One region of the Bradyrhizobium sp. 14AA genome, then DNA from elsewhere that is predicted to be linked to it. Evidence: predicted binding sites of a transcription regulator. Region 1 holds the regulator's gene; each other region holds the start of a gene.
The links. Region 1 encodes LexA, which represses DNA repair genes until DNA is damaged. Its sites were predicted from a motif close to TGTTCNNNNTGTGTTCNG; they were not measured.
Positions count from the first base shown of each region.

Region 2: a site for LexA is predicted at 2,926-2,943, ahead of RAD15_RS19745 (PA0069 family radical SAM protein). Genes of this name have one in related genera too.
Region 3: a site for LexA is predicted at 1,362-1,379, ahead of recA (recombinase RecA). Genes of this name have one in related genera too.
Region 4: a site for LexA is predicted at 1,854-1,871, ahead of ruvC (crossover junction endodeoxyribonuclease RuvC). Genes of this name have one in related genera too.

Region 1 is NZ_JAVAYM010000007.1:278,239-282,470, forward strand. It holds gene RAD15_RS16050 (GAF domain-containing protein) at 1-342, opposite strand, end outside; gene RAD15_RS16055 (hypothetical protein) at 566-994, opposite strand; gene RAD15_RS16060 (hypothetical protein) at 1,186-1,386, opposite strand; gene lexA (transcriptional repressor LexA) at 1,558-2,259, opposite strand; gene RAD15_RS16070 (molybdopterin molybdotransferase MoeA) at 2,437-3,648, opposite strand; gene RAD15_RS16075 (hypothetical protein) at 3,871-4,077, opposite strand.
Region 2 is NZ_JAVAYM010000010.1:131,291-135,522, reverse strand. It holds gene RAD15_RS19755 (acetate/propionate family kinase) at 1-322, opposite strand, end outside; gene RAD15_RS19750 (phosphoketolase family protein) at 329-2,743, opposite strand; gene RAD15_RS19745 (PA0069 family radical SAM protein) at 2,965-4,128, shown strand; gene RAD15_RS19740 (VOC family protein) at 4,153-4,232, shown strand, end outside.
Region 3 is NZ_JAVAYM010000020.1:142,165-146,396, forward strand. It holds gene RAD15_RS30360 (hypothetical protein) at 1-93, opposite strand, end outside; gene recA (recombinase RecA) at 199-1,287, opposite strand; gene RAD15_RS30370 (hypothetical protein) at 1,724-1,858, shown strand; gene RAD15_RS30375 (hypothetical protein) at 2,076-2,312, shown strand; gene RAD15_RS30380 (hypothetical protein) at 3,333-3,533, shown strand; gene RAD15_RS30385 (hypothetical protein) at 3,693-3,860, shown strand.
Region 4 is NZ_JAVAYM010000003.1:160,011-164,242, reverse strand. It holds gene ruvB (Holliday junction branch migration DNA helicase RuvB) at 1-476, opposite strand, end outside; gene ruvA (Holliday junction branch migration protein RuvA) at 497-1,114, opposite strand; gene ruvC (crossover junction endodeoxyribonuclease RuvC) at 1,293-1,823, opposite strand; gene RAD15_RS08550 (YebC/PmpR family DNA-binding transcriptional regulator) at 2,027-2,773, opposite strand; gene RAD15_RS08545 (methyl-accepting chemotaxis protein) at 2,991-4,232, shown strand, end outside.

The DNA.
Region 1 (4,232 bases):
CTCGATGGCGCCGACATGCGCCTCGTCGTCGCCGCAGAACAGCACCATCACGGCATGCAGGAATTCGCCTGCGAACACCGGCACCGCGACGCCGCAGGTGAGGCCGGCCGCGATGGCCTGATCGGTCCGCTTGAAATAGGAGTTGGTGAATTGGGTGAGGATGATCGGGTGGCTGCCGGCCCAAGCCTTGCCGGGAAGCCCCTCGTCATATCCGAAATACAAACCTTCGCTCACGGCCTTGAACGCGGACAATCCGTCGCCGTAGAGGCCACCGCCAAATTCCAGCCGCGTGCGCGTCCGGTCAGGCACCCAGAGTTCAACGACGCGAAGGAAGGTTTTCATCGAGTGTGCCCGCCGCCTCAAACCCTGACAGCATCGGTCATTTGGCTGCGGAGCGGACGTTCAAAATTCAGGCAGGGCGGCCCAAACTTCGTGCGGTGGACAGCTGCGGGCGGTCGGTCCATCCGGGCGGATTTCGTCGGACGCAAATCATACCATCTCGCCGGCCTCGGCCGGCGATGGCATCTCATTCCTGGCCCCGACCTCTCGGTCGGGCATGGCTGCGTCAGCCGATCGGCAGCCGCGTGACGGTCGGCCGATTGTCGGCGGTGATCTGCGGCTTGTGCTCGCTGACTGGCAGGGTCACCGGCAGTTGCAGCACGGTTGCGCGCTGGCCTTCGACGAGCTGCGTCACCAGCACGTATTTACCGTCGGGGAATTCGATCGCGTCATGATGGCGATCGGGAACGTGCGGATCGATCTTGCCGAACTTGCCGACGCGAGAGTTGACGGTGCGCGTCCAGATCCAGCGATTGTCGTAACGGACGTTGTCGGCGAAGGCGAGCTCCGTCCCGGGCAGCAGGCAGACCGCGACGGAAAGGTCGGCTTCGGAGGCGAAGCCGCGGGTCGATGTGCCGCGGAAGGTTGTCGTGACGATGGTCTCGCCGACTTCTGCGGGACGCGTCGCGACGGCGTGCAGGCTGTAGTCACACATCGGGTGCTCCTCTTGCAGAGACAGCGACCCGCACCTCTTTCGGAGGCGCAGGCCTCTATCAGAGTGGAAGCACGTAACGTTCTGCTTGGTTGTGGGCGAATCTGCGGCTGGTGTCCGCAGCACGCGATCACATTATCTTTCCCGAATCCAATAGGAACAAAGCCCGCTTCCGTGCATTCCGGAGGCGCCTGTCATCGACCTGCCGGTGCGGACCAGCCCGAGGATTGCCAGCTCGGTTGCGGTGACTGGGGGGCCGCATTGCGGGCGTTGCGGAATTGCTCGCTCACCGCCGTCTGCTTGCGGACATGGTGACGCGATGGGGCGGCAACGGCTTGCGACGCTGATGCTGCGATCAGCGCCGCTGCGACCGTGCCCAAGATGATCTGGCGCATGGGTGTCTCCTCGAACTTCCAGAGGCCGCGAAGCAATGCTGCCTGGTTGCGGTGTGCCGAGGATGTAGCGCCGGAGGAGGGGCCGGATAATCTGTGCAGAACCAGAAAGACTATCCAGCCGGAGCGGACAATGATCCGCTCCACTAGCGTTCGAACGACCGGGGGATAGGCTCAGTACTTCCGGTAAAGCCCGATCAGCTTGCCCTGGATCTTGACCCGGTTGGGCGGCAGGATGCGGACCTCATAGGCGGCGTTGGCGGGCTCCAGCGCGATCGAGGCGCCGCGGCGGCGGAAGCGCTTCAGCGTCGCCTCTTCGTCGTCGATCAGCGCCACGACGATGTCGCCGGTGTCGGCGCTCTCGTTGCGCTGGATCAGCGCCATGTCGCCGTCGAGGATGCCGGCCTCCACCATGGAATCGCCGCGCACTTCGAGCGCGTAGTGCTCGCCCGAGCCGAGCATGTCGGGCGGTACGCTGATGGTGTGGCTGCGGGTCTGCAACGCCTCGATCGGCGTGCCGGCCGCGATGCGGCCCATCACCGGCACCGCGACGGGGCGCTCGCCCTCGTCGGCGGACGGGCTGGAGGTCGTGCGCACCTTGCCGAGATTGCCTTCGATGACGCTCGGCGTGAAACCGCGGCGACTGCCGGCGGCCGCCTGCAGCTCGGGCAGCTTGATGACTTCAATGGCGCGGGCGCGGTTGGGCAGGCGCCGGATGAAGCCGCGCTCCTCGAGCGCGGTGATCAGGCGATGGATGCCTGACTTCGAGCGCAGGTCGAGCGCATCCTTCATCTCGTCGAAGGAGGGCGGCACGCCGCTTTCCTTCAGACGCTCGCTGATGAACCGCAGAAGCTCGTATTGTTTGCGCGTTAACATCTCGACCAAAATCCCCCGGTTGATGTCGTTCGATTCCGAGACGCTGAAGTGGAGCGGCAAGCCGCTACATGCTCGAAACAAATCATGAACGGACACTATATGTTCGATATGTGTTCCGCAACTGCTTAATTTACCGTGAACAAAGCAAAGTTCGCGGAACGCGTGTGGCCGCGCAGTTCACACTGGCAGCCGCAGCACCTCGCAAGGGCTGCCTGCTTCGGCCTTCGGCTCGAACGGTGCGCGCACGAGAAGTACCTGTGCCGCAGCGAGATTCGCAAGCAGCGATGAGTCCTGATGATTGACGGGAATGACGACGAGCGTGCCGTCGTCGCGCAGCTCCAGGCGCGCGCGCAGATAGTCCTCGCGCACGTCGTTGGCGCCCACGTCGCGGCCCAGCACGGCGCGCTCGCGGCGATGGTGAATCACGGAGCGGCCCGACAGCGCACGAATCAGCGGCACCATGAACAGGAAGGCGCACACATAGGATGACACGGGATTGCCGGGCAGGCCGATCACACCCATCGCCCCGAGCCGCCCATGCATCATCGGCTTGCCGGGCCGCATCGCGATTTTCCAGAACGCCATCGAGATGCCTTCGTCCCGGAGCGCCTGCTGGACCAGATCGTGGTCGCCGACCGACGCACCGCCGGTCGTGACCAGGATGTCGGCGCCGCTCTCGCGGGCGCGGCGAATGCCGGCGGTGGTGGCCTCCAGCGTATCGGCGGCAACACCGAGGTCGATGGTCTCGGCCCCCTCGCTGCGGGCAAGCGCGTGCAGGGCGTAGCCGTTGGAATAGACGATCTGGCCGTGCCCGGGCGTGGTGCCCGGCATCACCAGCTCGTCCCCGGTGGCGAGAATCGCGACCTTCGGACGGCGGCAGACGGCGAGTTGCGGATGATTCATGCCTGCGGCGAGCGCGAGATCGCGCTCGGTCAGCCGGGTCCCCTTGCGCAGCAGCACGTCGCCCTCGCGGAAGTCGACGCCGGCGGCACGGATGTGCCGTCCCGCGATCGCGGCTTCCTTGATCGTGACGTGCTTGCCGTCCGCAATCGTGTCCTCCTGGATCACGACGGCGTCCGCGCCGTCGGGAACCACGCCGCCGGTGAAGATCCGCACGGCTTCGCCGGCGCCGACCGATCCCGCAAACGGACGGCCGGCTGCGACCTCGCCGATGACCATCAGGTGGGAATCGATCCTCGCCGCATCGACCGCGCGCAGGGCGTAGCCGTCCATCGCCGACATCGCTTCCGGCGGTTGCGTGCGCCGTGACGCGACGTCGCGCGCGAGCACGCGGTGGTGGGCCTTGTCGAGGGAAACCATCTCTTCAGGCAGCGGCTCTGCACCCGCCAGCACCGCGGCAAGCGCGTCGGAAACCGGCATCAGGGCCACGGGCGAAAACTCCTCGGCACGTTCGGGCGAATGTTCCGTCAGTCTTCTAGCCGAGCGCGAATGCGGAAGCAAAACAGCAGAGCACGGCGTTCATCACGCTGCTTCCATACGATCCTGGAGGCGGGATCAGACCCGGCGCGGCATGATCCAGAGAACGAGGCAGATCGGTAGGAGGGTGGCCATGGCAAGGACGACAATGACGAGCGCCACGGCCAGCATCGGTCAACTCCCGGTCTGTCCGTCCGGACTGATGTCCAGCGTGACGTCGGGCGCTTTGGGGCCTTGATCCCTGTCGGGCATCGGATCGGCCTGGGATTTCAGGTCGGCGGCCTTGCTCACAAGCTTGGCCGAAAGGTCCGAATCCGAAGTTGTCCTGGCGAATTCGAGAAGAAGAGAGGCCTGTTTGGTGAGATAGGTCTTGCCCAACACGATGCTGCGTCCGTCCGTAGAAGTCCCAACGGACTCTAGAGTCCGGAAGGGACGATTCTGTTCCCGGAACTCCGTACAAAAATGCACAAAGGCGGCCGGTTCCTCATGTTCCGCAAAATTAGCTCCGGGAACCGAGCCGCTTTCGCGATGACGGG
Region 2 (4,232 bases), on a different contig from region 1:
CCGTCACCGCGACAGGGCCTGAGTAATCGGGCCCGCCGTGAACGATGCGGTGCCCGACGGCGCGCAAGCTGCCTGGGCCAAACTGGTGCTCGATAAAGGCGAGCACGTCGGCGAAGAGATGCTTGCTGTCGGCGTCCGAAGCGTCCCTCCGCGTCTCGAACAGGTCTTCGCCTGCGGGACTCTTCACGACGAGCCGGGGTTTTGCCTCATGCTCGTCGAGCAAACCCTTGCAGAGCAGGGTGGGACCGGACACCGCCGGATCGAACAGGCCGAACTTGATGCTCGACGATCCCGAGTTGAGGACGAGGACCGTATCCGGCATGGCGCGTCAATCGCCGGCTTCGGCCGGCGTGTTGCCGCCGGCGCTGTTCGGCCAGACCCAGTTCTGGACCTCGGGCATGTCCTCGCCGTGTTCGCGCACATAGCGCGAATGCTCGATCAGCTTGTCGCGGAATTGCTGCTTCACTTTCGCAGCCTTGGCGGCGAGACCGGGCACGCGCTCGATCGCCTCGATCGCGAGATGGTAGCGGTCGAGCCCGTTGAGCACGACCATGTCGAACGGCGTCGTCGTGGTGCCTTCCTCGGCGAAGCCGCGCACATGCATGCCGGCATGGTTGGTGCGGTTATAGGTGAGACGGTGGATGAGGTAGGGATAGCCGTGATAGGCGAAGATGACAGGCTTGTTGGATGTGAACAGGCCGTCGAAGTCACGATCCGAAAGCCCGTGAGGATGCTGCTCCTTCGGTTGCAGCGTCATCAGGTCCACGACGTTGATGACGCGGATCTTCAGATCGGGCAGCGCCTTGCGCAGCAGGTCGACCGCCGCCAGCGTCTCCAGTGTCGGCACGTCGCCGGCGCAGGCCATCACCACATCGGGCTCGCCGTTCGCGTCTTCGTTGCCGGCCCAGCTCCAGATGCCGATGCCGGCATCGCAATGCGTCGCGGCGTCCTGCATCGACAGCCATTGCGGCGACGGCTGCTTGCCGGCCACGATGACGTTGATGCGGTTATAGGTCCGCAGGCAGTGATCGGCGATCCACAGCAGGGTGTTGGCATCCGGCGGAAAGTAGATGCGGACGATATCGGCCTTCTTGTTGGCGACGAGATCGACGAAACCGGGATCCTGGTGGCTGAAGCCGTTATGGTCCTGCCGCCAGACATGCGAGGTCAGGAGATAATTGAGCGATGCGATCGGCCGCCGCCATGGCATGTGCCGCGTCACCTTCAGCCATTTGGCGTGCTGGTTGAACATGGAATCCACGATGTGGATGAAGGCCTCGTAGCAGGAGAAGAAGCCGTGCCGTCCGGTCAGCAGATAGCCTTCCAGCCAGCCCTGGCAGAGATGCTCGCTCAGCACCTCCATCACGCGGCCGTCCTGCGCAAGATGCACGTCGTAAGATTCGATCGGCTCCATCCAGACGCGTTCCGTGGTCTCGAACACCGCGTCCAGCCGGTTTGACGCGGTCTCGTCCGGGCCCATGATGCGGAAGTTGCGCTCTTGTGCGTTCAGGCGGATGACGTCGCGCAGGAATTTGCCGAGCTCGCGCGTTGCTTCGCCGGTGACGGCGCCGGGCTCCGGCACCTCGACTGCAAAACTGCGGAAGTCCGGCAGCTTCAGCTCCTTCTTCAACAGGCCGCCATTGGCATGCGGATTGGCGCCCATGCGGCGATTGCCTGCGGGGGCCAGGGCCTGGAGCTCGGGAATGAGTGCCCCATTTGCATCGAACAGTTTTTCCGGCTCGTAGCTGCGCATCCAGTCTTCGAGCACTTGTCGATGCGCCGGATTTTCGCGGCAGCCTGCGACGGGCACCTGATGCGCGCGCCAAAAGCCTTCGACCTTCTTGCCGTCGACCTCCTTCGGGCCGGTCCAGCCCTTCGGGCTGCGCAATACGATCATCGGCCAGCGCGGCCGCTCGACGGCCTTTCGACCGTCGCGGGCGTGCTGCTGGATCGAGCGGATGCTGGCGAGCGCGACGTCGAGCGCGTCCGCCATGGCCTGGTGCATCAATTTGGGATCGTCGCCCTCGACGAACAGCGGCTCGTGGCCTAGCCCGCGGAACAGGTCGCGGATCTCGCTGTCGGCCATCCGCCCGAGCACGGTCGGGCCCGCGATCTTGTAGCCGTTGAGATGCAGGATCGGCAGCACCGCGCCGTCATGGGCGGGGTTCAGGAACTTGTTCGAGTGCCAGGAGGCCGCGAGCGGACCGGTTTCCGCTTCGCCGTCACCGACGACGCAGGCGACGATCAGGTTGGGATTGTCGAGCGCCGCGCCATAGGCATGCACCAGCGCGTAGCCGAGCTCGCCGCCCTCGTGGATCGAGCCCGGCGTTTCCGGCGCCGCATGGCTCGGAATGCCGCCGGGGAACGAGAACTGCCTGAAGAGTTTTCGCAATCCGTTCGTATCGCGCGCGATGTCGGGATAGATCTCGCTGTAGCTGCCTTCGAGATAAGTGTTGGCGACCATGCCCGGGCCGCCATGGCCGGGACCGCAGACATAGAGCACGCTGACATCCAGCGCGCGGATGACGCGGTTGAGATGGGCGTAGATGAAGTTCAGACCGGGCGTCGTGCCCCAATGACCGAGCAGACGCGGCTTGATGTGCTCAGGCCGCAGCGGCTCGCGCAGCAGCGGATTGTCCAGCAGGTAGATCTGCCCGACGGAGAGGTAGTTGGCGGCGCGCCAATAGCGATCGAGGAGATCGAGGTCGCTGCTCGCGGCAGCCGATTGTTGTTGATTTGTCATGTTCCTGCCGACCTTCACCCGTCGATCATTTCGCGATCGTCACCAACTGAGTTCCGGCGCGATCGATCCGTGGCCGGCATCAAACGGGATCGCCGTGACGGGCGTGTTGCGTGAGGTCAAAGCTGCGGGCCTGAAATGTGGGCGGCTACAGTGCATGGGGTTGTTTTCACGTTTTTTGTTTGTGTTCTTGATTTGTTCCTTTGGCGTGCTATCTTGGCTTCATGAGTCCAGCATCTTCTTCTGCTCTCAAGCACCCGCCGGTCACGGCGCCCTCCGAGCCGGCGGGTGCGCCTTCTGATTTCCCCGAGCTTGGCGTCGCCATCGACCGCGCCCGCAGGCGAGGGCGGGGCGCGCAGTCCAATGCCAGCGGTCGCTACGAGGCCGAGGCACGCGTCGCATTCGATGACGGCTGGCAGAGCCTTGAGGAACTGCCGCCGTTCAAGACCAGTGTCGGCGTCGACACCTCGCGCAAGGTGATCACCCGCAACGATTCGCCCGACATCGGCTTCGACCGCTCGATCAATCCCTATCGCGGCTGCGAGCATGGCTGTGTCTATTGCTTCGCGCGGCCGACCCACGCCTATCTCGGCCTGTCGCCGGGGCTCGACTTCGAATCGAAGCTGTTTGCGAAACCCGAGGCGCCGGCGTTGCTCGAGAAGGAGCTCGCGGCTGCCGGCTACGAGCCGCGGATGATCGCGATCGGCACCAACACCGATCCCTATCAACCGATCGAGCGCGAGCGCAAAATCATGCGCGGCATTCTCGAGGTGCTGGAGCGGGCCGGTCATCCCGTCGGCATCGTCACCAAATCGGCGCTGGTGGTGCGCGACATCGACATTCTCGCGCGGATGGCCAAGCGCAATCTCGCCAAGGTCGCGATATCGGTCACCTCGCTCGACCCAAAACTGGCGCGCACCATGGAGCCGCGGGCCTCGACACCGCCGAAGCGGCTGGAGGCGTTGAAGCAGCTTTCGGAGGCCGGCATCCCGACCACGGTGATGGTCGCGCCGGTGATCCCCGCGCTGAACGATTCCGAGATCGAGCGCATCCTCGATGCCGCTGCGCACGCCGGCGTCAAGGAAGCCTCCTACGTGCTGCTGCGGCTGCCGCTGGAGGTGCGCGATCTCTTCCGCGAATGGCTGATGGCGAACTATCCGGACCGCTACCGCCACGTCTTCACGCTGATCCGCGACATGCGCGGCGGCCGCGACTACGATGCGAAATGGGGCGAGCGCATGAAGGGCACGGGACCGATGGCCTGGACCATCGGCCGTCGTTTCGAGATCGCATGCGACAGGCTTGGGCTGAACAAGCGGCGCTCGAAGCTGACGACGGATCATTTTGCCAGGCCGAAACGGAACGGCGATCAGCTCAGCCTGTTCTGATCGGGGAAGTGGAAGAGGCGTAGCATGAGTCAGGAACTCGCCGTGCCGGTGCCGCGGCTGACCGTCATCACGCTGGGCGTCAGCGACATCCGCGCCAGCATCGC
Region 3 (4,232 bases), on a different contig from region 1:
CTGGAAGCGAAAAGAGAACGTCACGACGATTTCGGCCAGCGCCGATTTAGCGAGAGCAGAACCGGACGAACTGGTCAGGATCAGACGCTTCATCACACCACCCGATCACGACAACGCAAAACGAAACGGGCACTGACGACGTCGGCAACTCAACGTCCTCAGCGCCCGCTCCTCGCGAAAAACTTTCGCTGTTCAGTCTTACTCTTCTCCCGGCTCCTCGCCATCGGCGTCGCTCTCGGGCGTGCCGGCCAAAATCTGCTCCGAGATCAGGCCGGAGTTCTGGCGGATCGAGGTCTCGATCTTGGCGGTGATGTCGGGGTTGGCCTTCAAGAACGCTTTCGAGTTCTCGCGGCCCTGGCCGAGGCGCTGGCTGTCATAGGAGAACCAGGCGCCGGACTTCTCGACGATGCCGGCCTTGACGCCGAGATCGAGGATCTCGCCCATCTTGGAGACGCCCTCGCCGTACATGATGTCGAACTCGACCTGCTTGAAGGGCGGTGCCAGCTTGTTCTTCACCACCTTCACGCGCGTGGTGTTGCCGACCACCTCGTCGCGCTCCTTGATCGCGCCGATGCGGCGGATGTCGAGGCGGACGGAGGCGTAGAACTTCAGGGCGTTGCCGCCGGTCGTGGTTTCGGGCGAACCGTACATCACACCGATCTTCATGCGGATCTGGTTGATGAAGATCACCATGGTGTTGGACTTGTTGATCGAGGCCGTCAGCTTGCGCAGCGCCTGGCTCATCAGACGGGCCTGCAGACCCGGCAGCGCATCGCCCATCTCGCCCTCGAGCTCGGCCTTCGGCACCAGCGCCGCGACCGAATCGATCACCAGCACGTCCACCGCACCCGAGCGCACCAGCGTGTCGCAGATTTCCAGCGCCTGCTCGCCGGTGTCGGGCTGCGAAATCAAGAGCTCGTCGATGTTGACGCCGAGCTTTCGGGCATAGACCGGGTCGAGCGCGTGCTCGGCATCGATGAAGGCGCAGATGCCGCCCTTCTTCTGCGCCTCCGCCACCGTATGCAGCGCCAGCGTGGTCTTGCCCGAGGATTCCGGCCCGTAGATCTCGACGATGCGCCCCTTGGGCAGGCCGCCGATGCCGAGCGCGATATCGAGCCCGAGCGAGCCTGACGACACCGCCTCGATGTCCATGGACCGGTCGTTCTTGCCGAGCTTCATCACCGAGCCCTTGCCGAACTGGCGCTCGATCTGAGAGAGCGCGGCAGCTAGGGCTTTACTCTTGTCCATGGAAGATCCTTCGACGATACGCAGGGCAGTGGCGGACATTGGGTCGTGCTCCTTATGGCGAGGATTCGCTAGAGGGACAAACGGTTGGCGAGGCGGCGCGGCGACAAAAACAATGTACCCTATTTGTTCTTGGTTCGCAATATGTTCTTTTGCGGAAACGCGCGCTGTCCGCATTTTGCCCGGAGTGTCCCAAGTTGAATCCGGCAATGTCCTGGTTCGCTTTTTGGTCCTAGGCTGGACGCCATGACCTACGAGCAACCCCGAGAAATCCATCGGCCATTCCGAAAGGATCACGCGAGCTTTGCGCTCGCCTATGCTCGCTACTTGACGGCGTATCGGGAGCCTTGAGGCGTTGAAGCTGCCGTGCCCCGACACCTTCCTGAGCCGCAAGACCCAAGAGCCGTTCCCGATGCAGGCGACCCGGAGGCTTGATCTACCTCAAGCAGCGCACGCCTGAACGCCGAACCATCGGGCCATGCCCGACCCCGACACACAGACTGAGGGTAAGAAAGCCAAGCCGTCCCGGCTGGAGGAGGCGCGGCGCATCATCGAAGAGTACGCCGCCGAGCTGCGGAAGATCATCAGGCAGCTACGCCGAAAGATGAACTAAGGCCGCCTCAGTTGGCGCCTTGAATTGGGCGTGGAACGATCAGCTGGGCGGCGCGTCGGTTTGAGCCCACAGCGGAAAGGTTGCCCCCCACTGCTGAAGCAAAACCCGCATCGATCGGGTTGGCGGCCTCCTGGTTGGGGCCGTTTTAATTTCCAAAGGAAATTGGCACAGACCGCACTGGCTTACCAAGTTTTCCTGACCGTAGGAGTTTTGCGTAATGGACAACGCGCAGCACTGCCAAGATCAAGCCAACGAATGCCATCGTTTGGTTAAATCAGCGCAGAGTGAGGTCGAGGCCAAATTTCTGAAAGAACTAGCCCAGAGCTGGATGAGAGTCGCCGGTCAGATGGATCGATACCAAGCGCTCAAGCGTGAACAACTGGCCCGCAACGCCGCCCCGGAACGCGCCGCTGATCTTGTCGGGGCCAAGCTGCATCGTGAACGGCTGGGTTAAAGACGCTAAGCTCGGGGGTAGAGCCGTGTTCGTGCAGGACCTTCGCCAGCGCGTGCTGGGCGCCCCTGAAATTAGCACCGATGGCTTCCTGCCCTACCAGAACGCCATCCGCGACGCCTTCAATAGCCGCGCCTCGCATGACGTTATCGTAAAGACCCACCGCGGGTGCGAACAAGAAGACCTCAGCTCTTGGGCAATGGATGAGCTGAGGTCTCTGTCCCCAAAAATGGCCCCAGCTCGCACATGGGGGATTGAGCTGGGGCCCATCGGGGTCTGCCCTTGGGGAAGGGCATCGGGAAAACTTGGCAAACGCGCAAACGTTCCTGTCCTAATTCGAAATCGCCAGTGTCCTGGTTAGGACAGCCCTCAAGCTTTCACGCCCGTAAAGCCTGGTCAGATTGGGCAGGGAACAATCGGCTTGGTCACGCGTTGATTTCCGGCCCCCAGCCGACAGGTAGCCCCCCGACTGCTGGAGGAAAACCCCCATCAAAACGGGTTGGCGGCCCCCACTAGGGGCCGTTTGAATCGAGGGTAAGGCCGCCTCAATTGGCGGCCTCTTTCATTGAAGCCTCTTCAAAATCTCGATGCTGTCCCAATTCCGGAAAATCCGAGTTACGTCGGGTGCCCCATCGCATCCCCCGCGTCCCCAATGCATGTTGACGTGCCTGGGCCGGCGAAAGCCTTGGTCGGTCCAGCAACTTGGCCTCAGCTCCTCCAGCCCGTTTGAGTTGAGGCCGATTTTTTTGGAGAGCGCCCCGATCAGATTTCCTGGATCAGATTTCCTGGATCAGATTTCCTGGATCAGATTTCCTGGACCCTGAGAGGGCCCCCCGGCGGCATCTTTGGCTCCCGCGTCCCAACCCGAATCTTCGGAGCTCAATTCGCCTTGTGCACACAAGTGAACAGACGCCGATCCCTCAATGGCTCCCAATGGGATCATCACCGCACGGACCGTGGCTGCTATCGGTGATGAGAACGCCGATCGCGCTCCCGCCTTCCTCGCATGGAAAGGAGCGCGCCATGGCCAAGCGGCGGCGGTTCAAACAGCAGCTCACGCTTCAGGTTCGGCTCGAAGCATGGGTGAAGCAGGTCCGGGAGCAGGCTTCAAAGCTTCCACCCGGCCCCGAGCGCGACGCCCTGCTCAAGAAGGCGCGTCAGGCCGACGTGGCAAATCACCTGCACGACTGGGTTAGGTCTCCCGGACTTCAACCGCCCACATAGCAGCGCAGCCGCAGCGTCCGTCTTCGAGCGAAAGCATGACGCGCATCAAAGACGCGCGGCCTGCCTGTCGTCATAATTCCGCAATCGTGCGGCATCGAACCTTCCGCGGTTGCCGGCTTTGTTGTGGGGATGGGACCGCAAACTCCGGGGATCTCTGTCATGACCGAAAACCCGCACGGCGATACGGCCCGGCGCAATCATCTGCTTGAAGCAGCGCATGAGGAGATGGTGAAGTTCGAGCGCAGGGAAAACGAGTTTCGCAAGAAGGACCGCGAAGAGCGCGCCGCCGAGCTCCATCTGCCGCTGAACGAGATCAAGGTCCACTAGGACCTGCCAGTACCGGCTTTGCGCGGACGCGCGGCGCAGCGGGCACCGCTCTGTCCGCGACCGCCGGGAATCGATCGCCGCTCGAGGCAATTTTCGCCCGATTACGGTACCTAAATACCAACCTTAAATCATTGATTGAACAGCGAAATTCCCCTGCTGCCTACTGTGCATGGGGTTGTTTTGCAGGTTTTGAAAGGACGCGGCGGCGTGCATGGCGCCGCCCGCCACCCCGTTGCCGTCTCCCGGCAGGTCCGCGTCGCTCCTACAGCACCGCCAGCAGCACGAGCCCGATGACCAGCACGATGAAGCCAGCCGCCGTCGCGGCGGCAAATGACCGCTCTACGTTGTCCATGATGCCACCCCGATCTCGGC
Region 4 (4,232 bases), on a different contig from region 1:
AGGCCGGCGCGCGTCGTCGCGCCGACGAGGGTGAATTTCGACAGCTCGATCTTCACCGAGCGCGCCGCCGGGCCCTCGCCGATGATGAGGTCGAGCTGAAAGTCCTCCATCGCGGGATAGAGCACCTCTTCCACGGCAGGGCTGAGGCGATGGATCTCGTCGATGAAGAGCACGTCGCGCTCTTCGAGATTGGTGAGCAGTGCTGCGAGATCGCCGGCCTTGGCAATCACCGGGCCCGACGTGGCGCGAAAGCCGACGCCGAGCTCTTTCGCCACGATCTGCGCCAGCGTGGTCTTGCCGAGGCCCGGAGGGCCGACGAACAGCACGTGGTCCAGCGCCTCGCCGCGCTTGCGCGCCGCCTCGATGAAGATCGAGAGATTCTTGCGCGCCTGCTGCTGGCCGACGAAGTCGGACAGCGATTGCGGCCGCAGCGCGGTGTCGCCGACATCGTCGCTGCGGCGCTCGGGCGAGACCATGCGGTTGGCCTTGGGATCGCTCACTTCGCGAGCTCCTTCAGGCCGAGGCGGATGAGCTGCGCCGTCTCGGCGTTCTCACCGGCGCTGCGCGAGGCCGCTGCGATCGCCGCGGCAGCCTGTGGCTGGCCATAGCCGAGATTGACCAGCGCGGAGATCGCGTCCGCGACGGGCCGCGGCGCGCGATGGTCGTCGACGGCGCCGGCGAGATGCACCACGGCCGGGTCCACATTGGCAAAGGCCGGCGCCTTGTCCTTCAATTCGGTGACGATGCGCTCGGCGACCTTGGGGCCGACGCCGGGTGTGCGGGCCACTGCAGCCTTGTCGCGCAATGCGATCGCGTTAGCGAGTTCGGAAGGCGCCAGCGTGCCGAGCACGGCGAGCGCGACCTTGGCACCGACGCCCTGCACGGTCTGGAGCAGGCGAAACCATTCGCGCTCCTGGTCGGTGCGGAAGCCGAACAGTTTTATTTGATCCTCGCGGACATAGGTCTCGATCGACAGCACGGCGGCCTCGCCCGGCGAGGGCAGATGCTGCAGTGTACGCGCCGAGCAATGCACCTGATAGCCCACGCCGCCGACGTCGAGGAGCACATAATCCTCGCCGTAGGAATCGATCAGGCCCTTAAGCTTGCCGATCATGATTGCTCAGCGCTCTCTTCGTTACCTCCCCCCTTGTGGGGGAGGTCGGATCGCCGAAGGCGATCCGGGAGGGGGGTAAGCCACACGCGCCGGCGCCCGGGGCTACCCCCCTCCCCAACCCTCCCCCACAAGGGGGGAGGGAGAAGTGTGTGCCTGTCGCTCACAACGTGCTCCATCATCACGATAAGCCAGCCACCTTCAGCCTGAGCGCCGTACTCTGGCGGTGATGGGCATGCGTAATGGCGATGGCGAGCGCGTCGGCGGCGTCCGCGGACGGCGGCTCTGCTTTAGGCAGCAAAATCTTGAGCATCATCGCAATCTGTTGCTTGTCGGCGTGGCCGGCGCCGACCACCGTCTTCTTCACCTGGTTCGGCGCATATTCGGCGACACTGATACCGAACATCGCGGGCGCCAGCATGGCAACGCCGCGGGCCTGACCGAGCTTCAGCGTCGCAACGCCGTCCTTGTTGACAAAGGTCTGCTCGACCGCCGCTTCCATCGGCTGGTGGTTGGACAGGACGGCCGCAAGCCCTTCATGGATCGCGAGCAGCCGGCTCGCCAGCGGCAGATCGTCCGGCGGTTCCACCGAACCGCAGGCCACGTAGATCAGGCGGTTGCCCTCGGCCTCGATCACGCCCCAGCCGGTGCGGCGCAGGCCGGGGTCGATGCCGATGATGCGAACGGGTTGGCGAATCGGGAGCGCGGTCATGGGCCAGTGATAGCGGTTGGCCCATGATAGCGAAACAGAAACAGAACAGAAGTCCCCGGGTCTTGTGCCCCGGGCGCGGCGCGGCGCGCAGTGCTGCGCTGCTGAACCGGGGCCCATGCGGCCGCCGGCACGTGTGGCGCCGTAGGTCCCGGTTCTGCGCAGCAGCGTTTCACGCTGCAGCGCGTCCGGGACACGAATAGCCCCTACCCGCCCATCTTCGCGACCAGCGCGTCCGACACCTCGAAATTGGCGTAGACGTTCTGGACGTCGTCGTGCTCGTTGAGCAGATCCATCAGCTTCAGCAGCTTCTCGCCGGTCTCGTCATCGACCGCGACCGTATTCTGCGGCTTCCAGATCAAGGCGGTCTTGCGCGGCTCGCCGAACTTGGCTTCCAGCGCCTTGGCGACGTCGCGATAGCCTTCGGTCGAGGCGTAGATCTCGTGGCCGCCTTCGCTGGAGACGACGTCGTCGGCGCCGGCCTCGATCGCGGCATCGAGCACCGCGTCGTCGGAGGCGACGCTGCGGTCGTATTCGATGATGCCGGTGCGGTCGAACATGAAGGACACCGAGCCGGTTTCACCGAGATTGCCGCCCGACTTGGTGAAGAAGGAACGGATGTCGGAGGCGGCGCGATTGCGGTTGTCGGTCAGCGCCTCGACGATGACGGCGACGCCGCCGGGGCCGTAGCCCTCGTAGCGGATCTCGTCATAGTTCTCGCCCTCATTACCGAGCGCCTTTTTGACGGCGCGCTCGATATTGTCCTTCGGCATGTTCTCCTGGCGCGCCGCGATGATGGCCGCACGCAGGCGAGGGTTCATGTTGGGATCGGGCGTGCCCAGCTTGGCCGCGACGGTGATTTCCCGCGCCAGCTTGCCGAACAGCTTCGACTTCTGCGCATCCTGCCGCCCCTTGCGGTGCATGATGTTCTTGAATTGGGAATGTCCGGCCATGCGTGGTCTCTTGAGGAATAGTCAGCCAAAGGTGAGCGAGGGAAGCGCGGCCTTATAGGCCGCCAACCCACCGGAATCAAAGGGCTCTGCTGCTTTAAGGTAGCACTGTAAAGGTAGCCGCCGTAATGGCCCGTGCCTAGATGTCGGGCATTGTTAACCCTGATTTCATTCCGGCCTGCGAAAATAGCACGCGACCATCCCCGACAAGAGAGATCTGATGGCGTTCGGACTATTTCGAAAGCGTCTGCCGGACATGGCTGCGGCTTTGGCTGCGCCTGCGGCGGCCCCGCAGGCTGCGCAATCGGCAGCCAGCTCCGAGCCCGTTCCCGCGACCGAAAGTGATTCGGCCCGGGAAATCCTGGAACTGCTGGAACTCGAGCTCGGCGCCATGATCCGCCAGCTCGAGCGCGCCGCCAATTCGGTGGCCGGCGGCGCCGAGGCGACCGCCGCGACGCTCTCCGCGATTCGCGACCGCACCGACGCCCTGACCGGCCGGACCAACGCCGCGCAATCGACCGCCTCCACCTTCGCCCATGCCGCCGACAAGTTCACCCAGTCCGCCCAAGGCATCGGGGCGCAGGTCCGCGAGGCCGGCAAGCTCGCCGACGAGGCCAGCGCCGCGGCGCAGGAAGCCCGCGCCAATGTCGACCGCTTGCGCGAGTCCTCGGCCGCGATCGGCAACGTCGTCAATCTGATCGCGCAGATCGCGCGGCAGACGACGCTGCTCGCGCTCAACTCGACCATCGAGGCCGCCCGTGCCGGCGCTGCGGGAAAAGGCTTTGCGGTCGTCGCCACCGAGGTCAAGGCCCTCGCGGTGCAGACGCAAGGAGCCACGGAGGAGATCACCAGGAAGATCGACGCGCTCCAGCGCGACGCCGCCGGCTCCGCGGACGCGGTGCACCGCATCTCGCAGGCGATCGAGGCGATCCGCCCGGTGTTCGAGACCGTCAACGGCGCGGTCGCCGAACAGAACGCCACCACCAGCGAAGTCTCCGGCAATGCGTCAAGCGCGTCGGAATTCATCATCTCGGTCGGCGAGAGCGCGGCCGAGATCGATGCCGCGACCAAGGCCGCCGAGAGCCATGGCGAGAACGTCGCCAGTGCCGGCCGGGCCGTCACCACCTTTGCGCAGAAGCTGAAATCGCGCTGCGCCGTGCTGCTCCGCCAGAGCGAGCACGACGACCGCCGCAAGACCGAGCGGCTGCCCTGCCATCTCAAATTCGAGAGCGCGCGCGGCGTGATGCCGGTCTACGAGATCGCGATGGACGGCGTGCTGATCGGCGGCGCGGATGCAGGCCGGCTTGCACCGCAGGCGATCATCGACGGCACCCTCGAAGCCGTCGGCGCCTGCCGCCTGCGCGTGGTCGAGCAATCCAAGGCCGGCGCCCGTGCGCAATTCGTTGGTGCCAATGCCGAGCTCAACGAGAAGGTCGAGGACAAGCTCTGGTCGATCCACGAG